2 regions of the Cytobacillus sp. MT66 genome follow, and region 2 is predicted to be linked to the other one. Evidence: predicted binding sites of a transcription regulator. Region 2 holds the regulator's gene; the other holds the start of a gene.
What was found. Region 2 encodes LexA, which represses DNA repair genes until DNA is damaged. Its sites were predicted from a motif close to CGAACATATGTTCG; they were not measured.
Positions count from the first base shown of each region.

Region 1: a site for LexA is predicted at 2,864-2,877, ahead of uvrB (excinuclease ABC subunit UvrB). Genes of this name have one in related genera too.

Region 1 covers NZ_JBXAFB010000006.1:129,368-137,451, reverse strand. Annotated here, with positions in the region: gene uvrA (excinuclease ABC subunit UvrA) at 1-736, opposite strand, end outside; gene uvrB (excinuclease ABC subunit UvrB) at 744-2,723, opposite strand; gene AC1Q59_RS12670 (GntR family transcriptional regulator) at 3,111-3,782, opposite strand; gene brnQ (branched-chain amino acid transport system II carrier protein) at 4,168-5,511, shown strand; gene AC1Q59_RS12660 (CsbA family protein) at 5,564-5,824, opposite strand; gene AC1Q59_RS12655 (alpha/beta-type small acid-soluble spore protein) at 5,961-6,233, shown strand; gene AC1Q59_RS12650 (NADPH-dependent FMN reductase) at 6,283-6,876, opposite strand; gene AC1Q59_RS12645 (MarR family winged helix-turn-helix transcriptional regulator) at 6,960-7,394, opposite strand; gene AC1Q59_RS12640 (YceI family protein) at 7,463-7,990, opposite strand.
Region 2 covers NZ_JBXAFB010000003.1:137,993-146,076, forward strand. Annotated here, with positions in the region: gene AC1Q59_RS06630 (hypothetical protein) at 1-511, opposite strand, end outside; gene AC1Q59_RS06635 (YneF family protein) at 1,014-1,226, opposite strand; gene sirA (sporulation inhibitor of replication protein SirA) at 1,317-1,754, opposite strand; gene tkt (transketolase) at 1,948-3,954, opposite strand; gene AC1Q59_RS06650 (DUF896 domain-containing protein) at 4,129-4,359, opposite strand; gene AC1Q59_RS06655 (YneB family resolvase-like protein) at 4,486-5,133, opposite strand; gene yneA (cell division suppressor protein YneA) at 5,155-5,472, opposite strand; gene lexA (transcriptional repressor LexA) at 5,627-6,250, shown strand; gene AC1Q59_RS06670 (cytochrome c biogenesis CcdA family protein) at 6,509-7,222, shown strand; gene AC1Q59_RS06675 (response regulator transcription factor) at 7,237-7,935, shown strand; gene AC1Q59_RS06680 (HAMP domain-containing sensor histidine kinase) at 7,922-8,084, shown strand, end outside.

The DNA.
Region 1 (8,084 bases), on a different contig from region 2:
AAAGAAGTTCTTCCTGCCCCATGATATCAACTAGCACTTTTCCGTTTCCGAGCTGCAGTGCTGATTCTAAAGAATCGCTCAAGCGAGCAGATATTCCATCTTTAACGACAATACGGTCAATAACAACCTCAATCGAATGCTTCTTATTTTTATCAAGCTCAATGTCTTCTCCAAGATCGAACATCTCGCCATCAATGCGGACACGGACATAGCCTTCTTTTTTGATTCCCTCAAGAACTTTGACATGCATACCCTTTTTCCCTGAAACTAGCGGAGCAAGCACCTGAATTTTTGTCCGCTCAGGAAATTCCATAATGCGGTCCACCATCTGCTCAATCGTTTGCGAAGAAATCTCGATATGATGATTTGGACAAGTAGGATGCCCGACTCTTGCATACAGCAAACGCAGATAGTCATAAATCTCCGTCACAGTTCCAACCGTTGAACGAGGGTTGCGGCTCGTGGTCTTTTGGTCAATCGAAATGGCCGGGGACAGGCCCTCAATGGAATCGACATCCGGCTTATCCATTTGACCTAAGAATTGGCGTGCATACGCAGACAATGATTCCACATACCTGCGCTGCCCTTCCGCATATATGGTATCGAAAGCAAGCGAGGACTTTCCGGAACCAGAAAGCCCTGTCAGCACAACAAGCTTATCTCTCGGAATGGTGACATCAATATTTTTTAAATTATTCGCTCTGGCGCCTTTGATTACCAGATTTTCCATCGCCATCTATACGTCATCCTTCCGCTTTCAACTCTAGTATTAAATCACGAAGCTCGGCAGCTCTTTCAAAATTAAGCGCTTTGGCTTCTTCCTTCATCTCTTTTTCCATTGTTGCAATCAGCTTTTCGCGTTCTTTCTTATTTAGCTTGCTAAGCTTGGTTTGCGGTTTATATTCCTCCTGCCCTTGGGCAGCATGCGTTGCACGGATGACATCACGGATTGCTTTTTGAATGGTCTTCGGTGTGATGCCATGCTTTGTATTATATTCTTCTTGTATGGAACGGCGGCGCTTCGTCTCACTGATTGCTAATTCCATTGAATTTGTGATACGGTCGGCATACATGATGACATGACCATGCTCATTACGTGCCGCACGGCCAATCGTCTGGATTAGCGAGCGTTCAGAACGAAGGAACCCTTCCTTATCTGCATCAAGAATAGCCACAAGCGACACTTCAGGGATATCCAATCCTTCCCTTAAAAGGTTAATTCCGACTAAAACATCATAAGTACCAAGGCGAAGCTCACGAATAATCTCAATCCGCTCAAGCGTTTTAATTTCAGAATGCAAATATTGCACCTTAATGCCGATTTCCTTTAAATAGTCGGTCAGGTCCTCGGACATTTTTTTCGTTAAAGTGGTAATAAGAACCCGTTCATTTCGCTTGACCCGCTCCTGGATTTCACCAATTAAGTCATCGATTTGCCCTTCAATTGGCCGCACATCTATCGTTGGATCGAGAAGCCCTGTCGGACGGATAATTTGCTCAATCATTTCAGGGGAATGCTCGTTTTCATATGGTCCTGGAGTAGCGGATACATAGACAATTTGATTAATATGCTTCTCAAATTCCTCAAATCGTAACGGCCTGTTATCAAGCGCCGACGGCAGACGGAACCCATGATTAATGAGAACTTCTTTTCTCGCCTTGTCGCCGTTATACATACCGCGGATCTGCGGCAATGTTACATGTGACTCGTCAATGACAATAAGGAAATCATCCGGAAAGAAGTCTAGGAGGGTGTACGGAGTTGAGCCCGCTTCCCTGAAAGTGATATGTCTGGAATAGTTCTCAATACCAGAACAAAAGCCCATTTCTCTCATCATTTCCAAATCATAGCGTGTGCGCTGTTCCAGACGCTGCGCTTCCAGGAGCTTATCATTTTCCCGCAATTCCTTAAGGGTCTCTTCTAATTCTTGCTCAATGCCCTGAATTGCAACCCTCAATTTCTCTTCGCGTGTAACGAAGTGGGTTCTTGGAAAAATGGCCACATGATCGCGGTCGCCAAGAATCTCGCCGGTTAAGGAGTCAACCTCGCGAATGCGGTCAATCTCATCACCGAAAAATTCCACACGGATGCATTTTTCATCCTTAGATGCTTGGATAATCTCAACAACATCGCCGCGCACCCGGAAGGTACCGCGCTGAAACTCAATATCATTGCGTTCAAACTGAATATCAACCAATTTGCGCAGCAGCTGATTTCTTTCTATTTCCATTCCTGTACGTAATGACAGAACATTTTCCTTATATTCCTCCGGAGAACCCAAGCCAAAGATACAGGAGACACTGGCAATAATAATGACATCTCTCCGTTCAAATAATGAAGAAGTCGCAGAGTGGCGGAGCTTATCAATCTCATCATTAATGCTGGCATCTTTTTCAATAAATGTATCTGTTTGCGGAACATAAGCTTCCGGCTGATAGTAATCGTAGTAACTGACAAAATACTCAACGGCATTGTCAGGGAAAAACTCCTTAAATTCACTGTAAAGCTGGCCGGCCAGTGTTTTATTATGGGCAATGATCAGCGTCGGGCGATTGACCTCTTTGATGACATTTGAAATCGTAAAGGTTTTCCCTGTACCTGTCGCCCCTAATAGCGTTTGATGTTTCTTGCCTTCACTAAGCCCTTCAACAAGCTTTCGAATGGCCCAAGGCTGATCCCCTTGAGGCGAATATTTTGACACTAGTTTAAACTGGTCCTTCATCAAAAAGCCCCCGTTCCATTTACTCTATCGTTCAAATCAGCTTATGAATGCAAAAACAGGACCGATGTATACTGATTTGTTTCCATTAGATTCTATAAAAACATTCTACCACAAACAAAGAAAAACAAACCACTAATATGCGAACGAATATTCGTCTCAAAGGCCGGTCTTGCCCTATCGCTTTACCGCACCACCTCATCGGGGGTCAGGCCCCCATTGCTTTAACGCTTCACTCCATCGGGGGGCAGGCCCCCAATGCTTTAACGCTTCACTCCATCGGGGGTCAGGCCCCCACCGCTTTAACGCATCACTCCATCGGGGGGCAGGCCCCCAATGCTTTAACGCAAAAAAGCCTGCTAATAATTCTATCAGCAGGTTTTTTCTTGATTACTCTTGGCTGTTTTGTTTTTGATAGTATAAATCGATAGCCATGGTTATGTTAATTTTGGCCAGGCGTGCGGCTTCTGCTTTGTCTTTCTTTTCGAATGCCTTCAGGATGGCCTCATGCTCATCACTAGATTTTGAGGTCAAAATGATGGAGTTATGAAAGTAAAGACGAAAGACGTGTGACTGAAGGGTTGAAACTGTGCTGGCAATATAGGAATTATCTGCAATCTCGACAATTTTCCGATGGAACGCCTCATCGAGCTTTAAACCCTTAAAGGAATTACCTGTCTTTACCGCATGAGCAAATTCCTGGTTCAGTTCGCGGAGCGAGTCAATCGTTTCCTGATCGATTTTTTCTGCAGCAATCTCTGTTGCCAAAGCCTGAAGCGCCCCGAGCGGCGGAAGAATTTCACAAACATCCTCTTCCTTAACAGATGTAACCAGTGTCCCAACACCAGGAAACATCTCGACAAATCCCTGAAAGCTCAGCATCTGCAGTGCTTCGCGAATTGGCGTCCGGCTTACACCTAACGCCTGGGCCAGATCGGCATCATTCAATTTTTCTTTGGGATGCAAAGTCCCGTCAATAATCCATTCTAATATTTGAGAATATGCCCGATTCTTTGCTGTCGTTCGTGTAGGAGCAGAAAAGTTGTTAGGTATCGGCATCATATCTCCCCCTCGCTTCTTATGATAACAGTTACATGTACTATAACTAATTAGGGCTGATACTCGTTCAAATACTGTTTTTATTATATTGAACTAATTGTAAAAATACAATATTTTGGATATCTGATGACAACACAACGTTAATAGAATAACAAATTAATATTTTTATATAATTTTATTTTCAGAAATATATTGCATACCTATTATTCATATGGTATATTTCGACTATAAGGTAATCAAGATTCTTTTTCTATTAATTGAATCTAAATAATACTAGGGACACTAAATAACTTTTTACGGATAGCTAACTTGTAACCAGAATAGTAAGAACATTATAACAATTTAGCCAAAAAGTTATTTAAATATAAAACAAATAGGAGGAAACATTATGTCTGGCAAAGGATCATCTACTTTCATCTTAGCGGTCGGCTTTATGCTATTCGCATTATTCTTTGGAGCAGGAAACCTGATTTTCCCAGTGCTTCTTGGGCAAATGGCAGGCGAGCATGTATGGGCAGCAAATGCAGGATTTGTCGTAACAGGGGTCGGACTTCCGCTATTAAGTATTTTAGCATTTGCATTCTCTGGCAAAAGTGACCTGCAAGCACTAGCAAGCCGCGTTAATCCAGTTTTCGGAGTAATCTTTACAGTTGCACTTTATTTATCAATCGGAGCCGCTTTTGCGATTCCTAGAACTGGCACCGTTTCTTTTGAAATAGGAATTAAGCCGTTCTTAGGTGATGGAAGCACGACTTTACCATTAATTATTTTTTCCATTATCTTTTTCGGGGTTACCTTATTTTTCTCTCTAAAATCTTCAAAGCTTGTTGATGTCGTCGGAAAAGTTTTAACGCCATTATTACTAATCTTTATCGCTATTCTTATCGTAACTGTTTTTGCAAACCCTATCGGTGACATTCAAGCACCAGCAGAAGCTTATCAGTCTAATGCATTCTTTAAAGGATTCCAAGAGGGTTATTTAACAATGGATGCTCTTGCAGCCTTTGTATTCGGAATTATCATTGTTAATACAATGAAGACCCGCGGAGCAAAAACAAAGAAAGAAATCATGATATCCACTGCAAAAGCAGCATTAATCGCTGCTGCTCTGCTAGCAATTATCTATTCTTCCCTTGCATATCTTGGTGCAACAAGTGTTGCAGGTGTCGGCCTTTTAGATAACGGCGGTGCTGTATTAGCAGCAGTTTCTGAATATTATTTTGGATCTTTCGGAAATGTGATTTTAGCTGTTATCGTTATTGCAGCATGTTTAACAACAAGCATCGGCCTAGTAACTGCTAATGCAGCCTATTTCAGCCAGTTAGTTCCAAGCATTTCATATACAAAATGGGCAGTTATTTTCACCATCATCAGTGCAGCTCTTGCAAACTTTGGCTTAACAACATTAATTTCAATCTCTGTTCCAGTGTTAGTAGCGCTTTATCCAATAGCTATTGTTTTAATGGCTTTAACATTCCTAAATCCTCTATTCAAAGGGAGAAAAGAAGTATACCAAGGAGCAATTGGATTAACAGTTATTATCAGCATTGTTGACGGACTAAACGCTGCTGGAATTCCAATCCAAGCGGTAAACGACCTATTTACAGCGATTCTTCCAGGGTTCTCAGTGGGTGTCGGCTTCGCCGTTCCTGCTATCATCGGAGGAATTATCGGATATGTCATCAGCTTAGGCAAAAAAGAAAGCATCCAAGCAGCTGATAAAGCAGCTTAAGAAATATAAAAAGCGTTCCTTCAATCAAGAGAAGGAACGCTTTTTTCATGTGCTAATTATTTAGATTAGGGCCACTTTCATCAGAATTTTTCCGCGCACGCTCTTTCATTCGGTTCGAATACCAAAACCCAGCTGTCAATGAAAACGCATCTACAACAATTAGCCATAATGAATCTGTATACCCTTTATAAACGGAAGCTGCAATTAAAGCTACTGTCAAAACAAGTGCGATTACTTGGTTATAAGCCACTCTTGTAAACAGCACAACCAGTAAACCTGGCAAAAACAGTGCTGATAAAAACTTCAATAACAATGATTACACCTTCTTTATTTTTTTGCCTAACACAAGGATAGCGATAAACCATTGATTACACAATATTTTTCACAAATAAATCCCGCTCCAGAGATGCAAACTAATTCTATAACAAGTTCTAATGGAGGCTGAATATATGGCTAGAAGAAAACGGCGCCCGCTGGTTCCAGAATCAAGAGGAGCACTTGATCAATTCAAAAATCAAGTCATGGCGAATAAAGGATATCAGACAGATGCCGAGAATCCTGACAGCGTAAAGTTTGAAGTCGCTGAAGAGGTTGGCGTACCGCTAAAAGAGGGCTACAATGGCCAGCTAACCTCTAAACAGGCCGGAAAGGTCGGCGGACAAATTGGCGGCAGCATGGTTAAAGAGATGATTCGCATGGCACAGGAACGTTTGAAAAAATAAAGGGAGACGGCTTGGCCGTCTCCCCTTTCTCCTTATGCTGGATAAAAAATTATCTTACAGTGAATAAAGCTTTTGACCAAAGAACTACTTGATCTAGCATTTGATTAACTGAATCCTCTTGCACTTCCTTTGGTTTAAAGTCAGTGCCGTTTTCGAAATCTGTGAATAGTGATAGTGCTGGATGAACACGAACATCAGCAACTAATAATTCTCCTAGGATGCCGCGTAGGTGTTCCGCTGCACGGGCACCGCCAACCGAACCGTAAGATACGATTCCGGCTGCCTTGTTGTTCCACTCTTCACGAAGGTAGTCTAAGGCATTCTTAAGTGCTCCTGTAATCGAGTGATTGTACTCTTGAACAATAAATACAAATCCATCTTGGGCTGCAATTGCTTCTGACCATGCCGCTGCACCTGATGCATCTCCACCTGCTTCACCTAATAGTGGCAGTTTGTAATCTGCAATATCAATGATTGTATAGTTAGCGTCACCGCGTTTGTCAGCTATCTCTTTTACCCACTCACCTACTTGCGGACTTACGCGCCCTTCACGGGTAGAACCTAAAATAATACCGATGTTTAATTTAGTCATTGTTTCTTCCTCCTCATGTTTTGCTCCAAATAGTTTAGTTAAAAATCCCATCAACTGAATTCACTTCCCTGAAATATTTTTTGGTAATATATTCAATTCAAATATCTCGAATTAAAGATTTATACCCAAAAAAATTAAATGCTTTTAGCTCTGCATCCAACACGTTTGACCAAGGCAATGGTCTGCTTAAGCTCCTCAGTACTTAAATCATCAAAAACTTCACTAATTTTCAATACATGCTGCGGGAAAATATTATCCATTAATTTTTTTCCCTCCTCTGTTAACACGGCATGTATAACACGCCGGTCTTCCGGACAGCCTTGACGCCTGACATAGTTTTTTTGCTCTAACTTATCAATGACATAAGTGATACTGCTGCTTGAAATTAGAACCATCTTCCCAATCATTTGAATAGGCTGATGACCTTTATGATACAACAGCTCTAAAACGGAGAATTCCGTAGAATTTAACCCATAATTGGCTGCATCTTTTCGAATGACTTCTTGAATGGCTTGGGAGGCACGGAGCATTACTGTTACGGCCTTCAACTCATCACTAGCCAGTTCCATTCATATCACTCCTTATCAAGAGGAGGATGATGCCGAAGTCAGCATCACCCTCGACTTCCTAACCTGCCTTATGCTGCTGGGTTTACTTCTAATTCAACTTTGATTTTGATATCTTTTCCTACAAGTACGCCGCCTGTTTCTAGTGCTGCGTTCCAAGTAAGACCAAATTCCTCACGGTTGATTTTTGCTTCTGCTTCGAAACCGTAAACTTCAACACCCCATGGGTTTGTTCCTTTACCGCCGAATTCAACATCAAATGTTACTGGTTTTGTTACCCCTTTAATTGTTAAGTCACCAGTTACTTTGTAGTCATCGCCATCTTTTATAATGCTTGTTGATTTAAAATCAATGGATGGGTTGTTTTCTACATCAAAGAAGTCTGCTGATCTTAAGTGATTATCGCGATCTTCACTGCGTGTGTTAATGCTTGCTACATCAAATTTGAATGCGATTGTAGCTGTTGTTAAATCTGTTAGATCTTCTGCTTCAACATCTGCAGTATAAGATTCAAATTGACCTTTTACTTTTGATACCATCATGTGTTTTACTTCAAAGCCTACTGCTGAGTGAGATTGATCTACTGTCCATTTTGCCATTTTCATTTCCCCCATATTCGTTATTATTATTTTCATCTCGAATTCGAGATATATTCTCAAAAAAAATGATAAGAGTGTTTCGATGTTTATTTCG
Region 2 (8,084 bases):
TTACATATGCTTGAGGAATACGTAAATTTTTATAGATATCGTAAGTTGCATGTTGAATAGACAATTGTAATTTTCTTATTTTTTCCTTATTTTCCTCAATCTGATTTAACTGTTTGTTTCTTTTTAATATACTTGATTCAACTTTTCTTTTGTAGGCATTACTATCACTAATCAATATATAAATTATACCAATTGTTGCTAAACAACTCAGAACAAGAGAGATGTATTTAATAATTGAAATACTTTCCACTTGAAATATCCCTAAAATTTCTAATACCAATAAGATAATAAATATTGCAACATACGAAACAAGATATCCCCCTATAAAAGTCCCCACTACAATCATAAAGATAAATAAATAATCCTTTATTCCAGATTGCACTTCTTTGATTTCGGGATCTACATGATTTAAGGAACGTAACTCCGATTCAGTTCTAGATCTTTTCCTGAGAAGGAATAGAATACGTTCAATTTCCCTTAAAGTCTCTTCTTTAGACAAATCCTCTGACATGTGTTCACCTCTTATATGTAATAAATGGATAATAATACTAATATACTATATTTTATAAAATTTTGTTAAGAATTTCTATATTTATTAAACCTTATCCCTAAGTATAATGAACTAAAAGGTATATTTAAAAAGTCTAGTTCGAATACAAATAACTATTTGTTATTACCTTCCAGTTCTGCAACATAAAAAAGCACCCAACTTAATGGATGCCATGTTTTTTCTCAACTAACTGTATGATTTGTAAGTTTTGTCTCTTTGTTTAACTAATTTTAACTCTAATGTTATATTACCTTTGGGATTTAACTTATTACTTCTTAAAACATTAAAAAAGGACCACCTTTACAAGATAGTTCCCATTGTAAAAGTAGCCTTGATTTGAAATGATGAAAGTAGACCAGATTTGATAAATTTTCCGAGAAAAAGATTCACTTTTCTATAAATAGGTCTTATTAGTTTTCATCAAAGAAAATCAATCTAAAAACATTGATAAATCAACGTTTCATTATTTCATCTGCTTATTCATAGCCTGCATCATTTGATTGATTTTCTTTTGCGATGGCTTCATGCCCATTTGCATCATCATCATTTTTAACATTTGTTCATTAATTGGCGGATTTTTCTTTAGGTAGCTCATCATGTATTTACGAGCAATGAAAAATCCTAGTGCTACACCGGCAAGCAAAGCCAGAATACCAACTAGAATATAAGTCCACATTCAATTTTTCCTCCTTCGTGTTGTCTATCATTCAGTGTACTAGACCAAAGGATATTATACAATATTTGCTTTGAAAAAAATCTCTCATTTTTATACGAATTTCCTTTCTTTGATTGGTTTTAGCCACCCGTAGCGATGATGCTTTAAATCAATGGCCAGAAAGGAAGATTCTGCTTTTCTTAAGACCTCAAAAAAGATCGTTTCTGCTTCATAACTGCCCGAGGCCTCTAAGATGAGACATTTATCTTTTATTTCAAGCCTAGCTCTGCTTCTTTTTCCCATTTCTATATAGTATGTCCCATTTTCGTACAAAAAACCTTTTTGATGATATAGCTGCTGATTTATATATTGATGAAGTCTCAATGCTGGTATCGGTTTAGTAATAAATTGAATTTGTTTTAATAGAATGTTTTTCAAATAGCCATTTGATTTTTCAAATTCATCGAATAACTGAAAAAACATTCTTTCCCTGCCAAAGTAATGGGTAGCGAATTCTTCTTCAATTAAGTATAACTGATAGGCCCTCATTCAAACCTCTCCTCTTTGGACAAACCCCTTTCTTCCCATTATAAAGAAGCGGATTTAAAGATTGTGTCTGAAGGTGTCAAAAACTTTCGCTAATTTTGTCGAAAAATAGAAGTATGACCAATAGGAGGATTCAGTTTTATGTTAGCCTAACAAAAGGGAGAGTCCCTTTTTAGACTCTCCCCTGAAAAGTATCTTAGTTATTCAACAATTGTTTTACACGGTTCACTACATTAGCAACGGTAAAGCCGTATTCTTCGATGATTTTTTCGCCTGGAGCAGATGCACCGAATTGATCGATCGCTAACACATCTCCCTCATCTCCGGCATACCGATGCCAGCCAAGGGAAGAACCCATTTCAATAGCCAAGCGTTTTTTCACAGTTTTCGGAAGAACACTTTCTTTATATTCTTTCGATTGTGCCTCAAAACGATCCCATGACGGCATGCTAACAACCGATGCTTGAATACCTTCTGCTTCTAAAGCCTTCTGTGCAGCAACAGCTAAATTAACCTCAGAGCCGGAAGCAATTAATAAAGCATCAGCTTCTCCGCTGCTTGCCGGTGAAACCACATATGCACCTTTTGAAACACCTTCATAGGCTCTTGCATCAGTACCGCTAAGTGTTGGCAAGTTCTGACGTGTTAATACTAAAGCAGTTGGTTTGTCTGTTGATTCAACTGCTAATTTCCAAGCTGCTGCTGTTTCATTTCCGTCAGCCGGACGAATGACGGAAAGATTCGGCATTGCACGAAGAGAGGCAATCTGCTCAATTGGTTCATGTGTCGGTCCGTCTTCACCAACAGCGATACTATCATGTGTAAATACATAAGTAACTGGAAGTCCCATTAACGCAGCAAGTCTTACAGCTGGACGCAAATAATCAGAGAAGACAAAGAATGTTCCGCCAAATACTTTTAACCCGCCATGCAGCGCCATTCCATTAAGGGCTGCTCCCATGGCAAATTCACGCACACCAAACCAAATATTTTTGCCATCAAAGGCTTCAGGTGAATAATCTCCCCCGCCTTTAATGGTTGTTTTGTTGGAGCCAGCAAGATCTGCAGATCCCCCAATGAAGAAAGGAAGATTCTTGGCGATTGCATTTAGTGCTTCACCGGAAGATGCACGGGAAGCAAGGCTTTTTCCTTCTTCATATACTGGAATGTCCTTATCCCAGCCTTCTGGAAGGCTGCCATTGATTGCAAGTTCTAGCTGGGAAGCAAGTTCCGGGTGCTTATCCTTATATTGCGAGAATAAGTCGTTCCACTCTTGTTCCGTCTTAGCACCTTTTTCTGCCACATGTTTCCTAAATTGCTCGTATACTTCTTCAGGCACATGGAAGTCTTGATCGAAGGTCCAATTATAAGATTCCTTGGTTAACTTTAATTCGTCTGCACCAAGCGGAGCACCGTGTACATCAGATTTACCAGATTTATTCGGTGAGCCATAGCCAATAATCGTTCTTACTTCAATCATCGCAGGACGATTTTCATCTGCTTTGGCCTCTTCAATGGCTTTTGAGATTTCGGATAGATCATTTCCATCCTCAACACGCAAGTATTGCCATCCGTAAGACTTAAAACGCTGTTCAACACTTTCAGAGAAGGATTTATTTAAATCGCCATCAAGTGAGATATCATTTGAATCATATAGAACGATTAATCTGCCAAGCTTTAAATGCCCTGCAAGTGATGCAGCTTCTGCAGATACCCCTTCCATCAAATCTCCATCTCCGCAAATGCTGTATGTATAGTGGTCAACTAGCGGAAAGCCTTCTTTATTATAAACGGCTGCTAAATGACGTTCAGCCATCGCCATTCCCACTGACATGGCAATGCCTTGTCCAAGGGGACCTGTTGTAGCATCAACGCCTGGTGTATGGCCGTACTCTGGGTGTCCCGGTGTTTTGCTTCCCCACTGTCTGAATTCCTTAATATCTTCCATTGAAACATCATAACCAGAAAGATGAAGAAGGCTGTATAATAGCATGGAACCATGACCAGCTGAAAGTACAAAACGATCACGGTTAAACCACTTAGGATTTTTCGGATTATGGTTCATAAACCTTGTCCAAAGTGCATATGCCATCGGCGCTGCACCCATAGGCATTCCAGGATGACCGGAATTTGCCTTTTCAATTGCATCAATAGATAATGTCCTAATAGAACTTATCGATAAAGCATCATTTTGATCAAACATTTTGTCCAATCCCTCCGCGAGTAATAATTACTCTTTAATATTATAGGCAGCCTTTGCCTAATACAACAAATTGTATCAAATTTTGCAAAAAAAGTCGGTTTGTCTAGTAATATTATCTAAAAGGTATCTAAATATGTAAAAAGGGCATACAAATGCATGTATCCCTTCTATTAATTAATGTAAATTTTTCTTTTGGATATTTTTTAACTTTTGAGGTGTAACATCTTGTCCATTTGGATCAATTATGGTTACCCCTTTTAAGGTGGTTAGCATGGAGGAACGAAATGTTTCTAAATATTCTCTGCGCAGGGCAGATTGCTCTTTCGCTTCTTCTTTTGTTAGCCCTGATTCCTTAGCCTTCTTTGCCAGAAAATTAATACGATCAAGTTTGGTTTTTGGCAGCATTTTCAAGCTCCTTATTCTAGAATTACTTAGAGCAAATCGTTCTCGCAGATTTACTCAAGGTCATGTTACTAGAAAAGAGTGATATTTACAAGAAACTTAACCTGATTTGAAGAGAATGATCTGCTTTTATTCTATAGATGAAGCTGTATATTCCTGATATCTTCTATGTACAGTTGCTTTGGATATCACATATCCAAAACCTCTTAGTGTAGCGGCTATTTCAGCGAATGTCAGACCATTCTGCCGGAGCCTGATGATTTCTTCGATAGGTGCTTCAATCCTTTCACGTCCAGAGTGAATACCTAAATTGGAAAGGTTTCTTTCAGGTTTATAGCCATTTCTGACAGCTCTTTTCATCCCTCGTTTAATTTTTATATTATGCAGCTTTCTTTGATACTCCTCTACCATACTAACTATATTTAATACCATGGAATCAGAATCGGAAAGCAGCAGCTCGCCATGATGAGAAATGGTATATAGCTGTACACCTTCTTTTAAAATACAGTGGAGAATGGCGATTTTTGCATTTCCCCTGCCAAGTCTCGTTTCATCTTGTATTAGTACTGCATTAATTTTCTGTTCCTTTATTATCGAGAGAAGCTCAAGTATTCCTTCCCGTTCTAAATCATAGCCGCTTGCCTGTTCGCGGATAATTTTAATGATTTGAAAGTCCATTTGGCTGGCCAATTTGTTTAACTCTTCTTCCTGCCTAGCTAATGATGTTTCTTGTGATTCTTTTGTTGTGCTGACACGGCAGTAAATAATTGCTTTCATGTAGTCCCCTTCTATAAATTATTATTTTAAGCTTGCCAGTTCTGTCCGGGTCTCATTTACTTGAATTACCGGTATAATGATCTCTTCGCCTGGATAAATTCTTCCATCTGCAATACCATTATTGTTTTGAACCCAGTGAATAAAGTCATTAATGGCTAATGTATGTTCATTTGAATATTCTTCAGCAATTTTCCAAAGAGAATCGCCTTCGTTAACAGTAATTTTAATATAATTTTCACTCTCCGGGCTATCTATTTGAAGGGAAAGCATAAATGCAGCTAATAGACTGATGGCAAATAAAACAATAGTATAAGAGTATTTGTTCCATAAATATTTCATTATCTTCACCTCATACGGAATATACGTTCGCTTTTTATATTTTTATTTTAACCAGAACATTTGTTTTGTGTCAAGAAAAATTCGAACTTATGTTTGTACTGTTTGGTAAAAGATGCTATACTTATGGTAAGAAAAACAGCCGAGGTGTAATGCGATGGTTAAGTTATCTAAAAGGCAGCAGGATATATTAGATTTTATTAAAGAAGAGGTTAAGCTAAAGGGCTATCCGCCTTCTGTCAGAGAAATTGGGGAAGCTGTCGGACTTGCCTCTAGCTCCACGGTTCACGGTCATCTTTCAAGACTTGAAAGCAAAGGATTAATCCGCAGGGACCCCACGAAGCCGCGGGCAATTGAAATACTAGATTTAGAAGATCCTCAGCAAATACCAGATTATCGTGTAATTAATGTCCCGATCGTAGGAAAAGTAACAGCTGGACAGCCTATTACAGCAATTGAAAATGTCGAGGAGTACTTCCCGCTTCCGGAAAGATTCGCTCCATCGGACGAACAAATTTTCATGCTTGAAGTCATGGGTGAAAGTATGATTGAAGCAGGAATACTAGATGGAGATTATGTTATAGTCAAGCAGCAAAGCACGGCCAATAACGGAGAAATCATCGTTGCAATGACCGAGGACGATGAAGCTACGGTCAAGCGTTTTTTCAAAGAAAAGGAGTGGATCAGACTTCAGCCTGAAAACTCCACAATGGAACCTATTATTCTTCGGAATGTCTCCATTTTAGGGAAGGTTATCGGGGTATATCGTCATATTCACTAGAAAAAAGGGATGCATCTAGCATCCCTTTTTTTATATCCAATTTTACAAAAGGCTTGCTTATCATGCTAATCCTTCCACCTGGAGTATAGGTATTATTACTGCCGTTTAATGAATTATATGCCCCTCTATTAAAGCAAAAGCAAAATAGTCCTATTCTATTCAGATCCCTTTTATATGTAAATGACATGGATGAACTTGATTATCTTAATCAAACTTTAACAAACCATTTTTAAAATAACTATAGAAGGAGTGAGGACTATGAATGATATTGGAATATATTTTGCATTAGCTGGCGGAGTGCTGTCTTTTTTCTCTCCCTGTGTGTTTCCCCTCTTGCCTGCCTATATCACCCATTTAACAGGCGGAAAAATTGAGGACTCAAAGCTTGAAATCAACCGTTCAAAACTTTATTTTCGATCTATGGGCTTTATCATTGGTTTTAGTATTATTTTTATTGCACTTGGAGCTTCTGCCAGTTTTATTGGAAAGTTATTAATGGAGTATCGGTTAATAATTATGCAGATTGCGGGTTTACTAATTATCGTATTTGGTCTGCAGATGGCTGGATTGCTGAAATTTAAGTTTCTCATGAAAGAAAAAAGATTTCAGCCTAAACAAAAATCCAAAAGCATATTTAGTTCAATATTACTTGGGATGGCTTTTGCCAGCGGGTGGTCTCCTTGTGTGGGACTTGCTTTATCATCCATACTATTATTAGCAAGTTCATCGGATACTCTTACTCAAGGGATCTTTCTTTTAGCTGCCTATTCAATTGGAATGGCTATTCCATTTCTTATCATATCAGTTGTTATATCCTATTCTTTAAAGACAATGAGAAAAATTAATAAATTACTATCAAAATTAGCTTTTATTAATGGGATGGTCATGATTATGCTTGGTTTCCTAGTGTTAAGCGGGCAAATGCAAAAAATAAGTGCTTGGTTATCAGCTTATAGTTTATTTCAGCTTTAGAAAAGGGTGATTACTTGATTAACACTAACCTTATCGGCAAATCAGTATTAGTAGTTGAAGACGATGCAAAAATCCGTAATCTCGTTAGAATCTACCTAGAAAAGGAAGGATACGAAGTCATTGAAGCTAAAGATGGGTATGAGGCAAAAGAAAAAATTGAAATACTTGATCCCTGTATTTTAATATTAGATCTTATGTTACCTGGTATTAGCGGTGAAGAAATTTGCACTTGGGTGCGTGAAGATTTAAAAAGTCTAATGCCAATCATTATGCTCACTGCTAAAGTAACGGAAAAAGACCGTATAAAAGGGTTTAAATTAGGCGCAGATGATTACGTAGTCAAACCATTTAGTCCTGCTGAATTGATGGTACGCATTGAAGCAGTATTGAGAAGAACTGCCAGCCGATGCGGAAAGCTTACTTTTACAGGTTTCACTATTAAGCCTGCAAAAGGAGAAGCTTTGATTAATGGTGAACAAATAAACTTAACTCAGTTTGAGTTTAAACTTCTTCACACCTTCATGCAGCATGCAAATCAGATCTTATCAAGGGAACAAATTTTGCAGTATATTTACGAAAATAATGAAAAAGCCGTATCTGACCGCACCATTGATGTTCATATTAAGCATCTACGTGAAAAAATTAAGGAAAAGACACCTAAAGATTATATTCAAACTGTAAGAGGAATGGGGTATAAATTTGTGGGCCATTAAAAAAGTTTCCAAGTCAAACCTTCTATTAAAGTTAGTGTTTTTAAATAGTATTGTAATCCTTCTCGTGATCCTTTTTGCCGGCTTATCAGTTAAAAATTATGCCTGTTTTTTGGTTAATTCAGAAGATATGACTGGACAGGTCCTTGTTC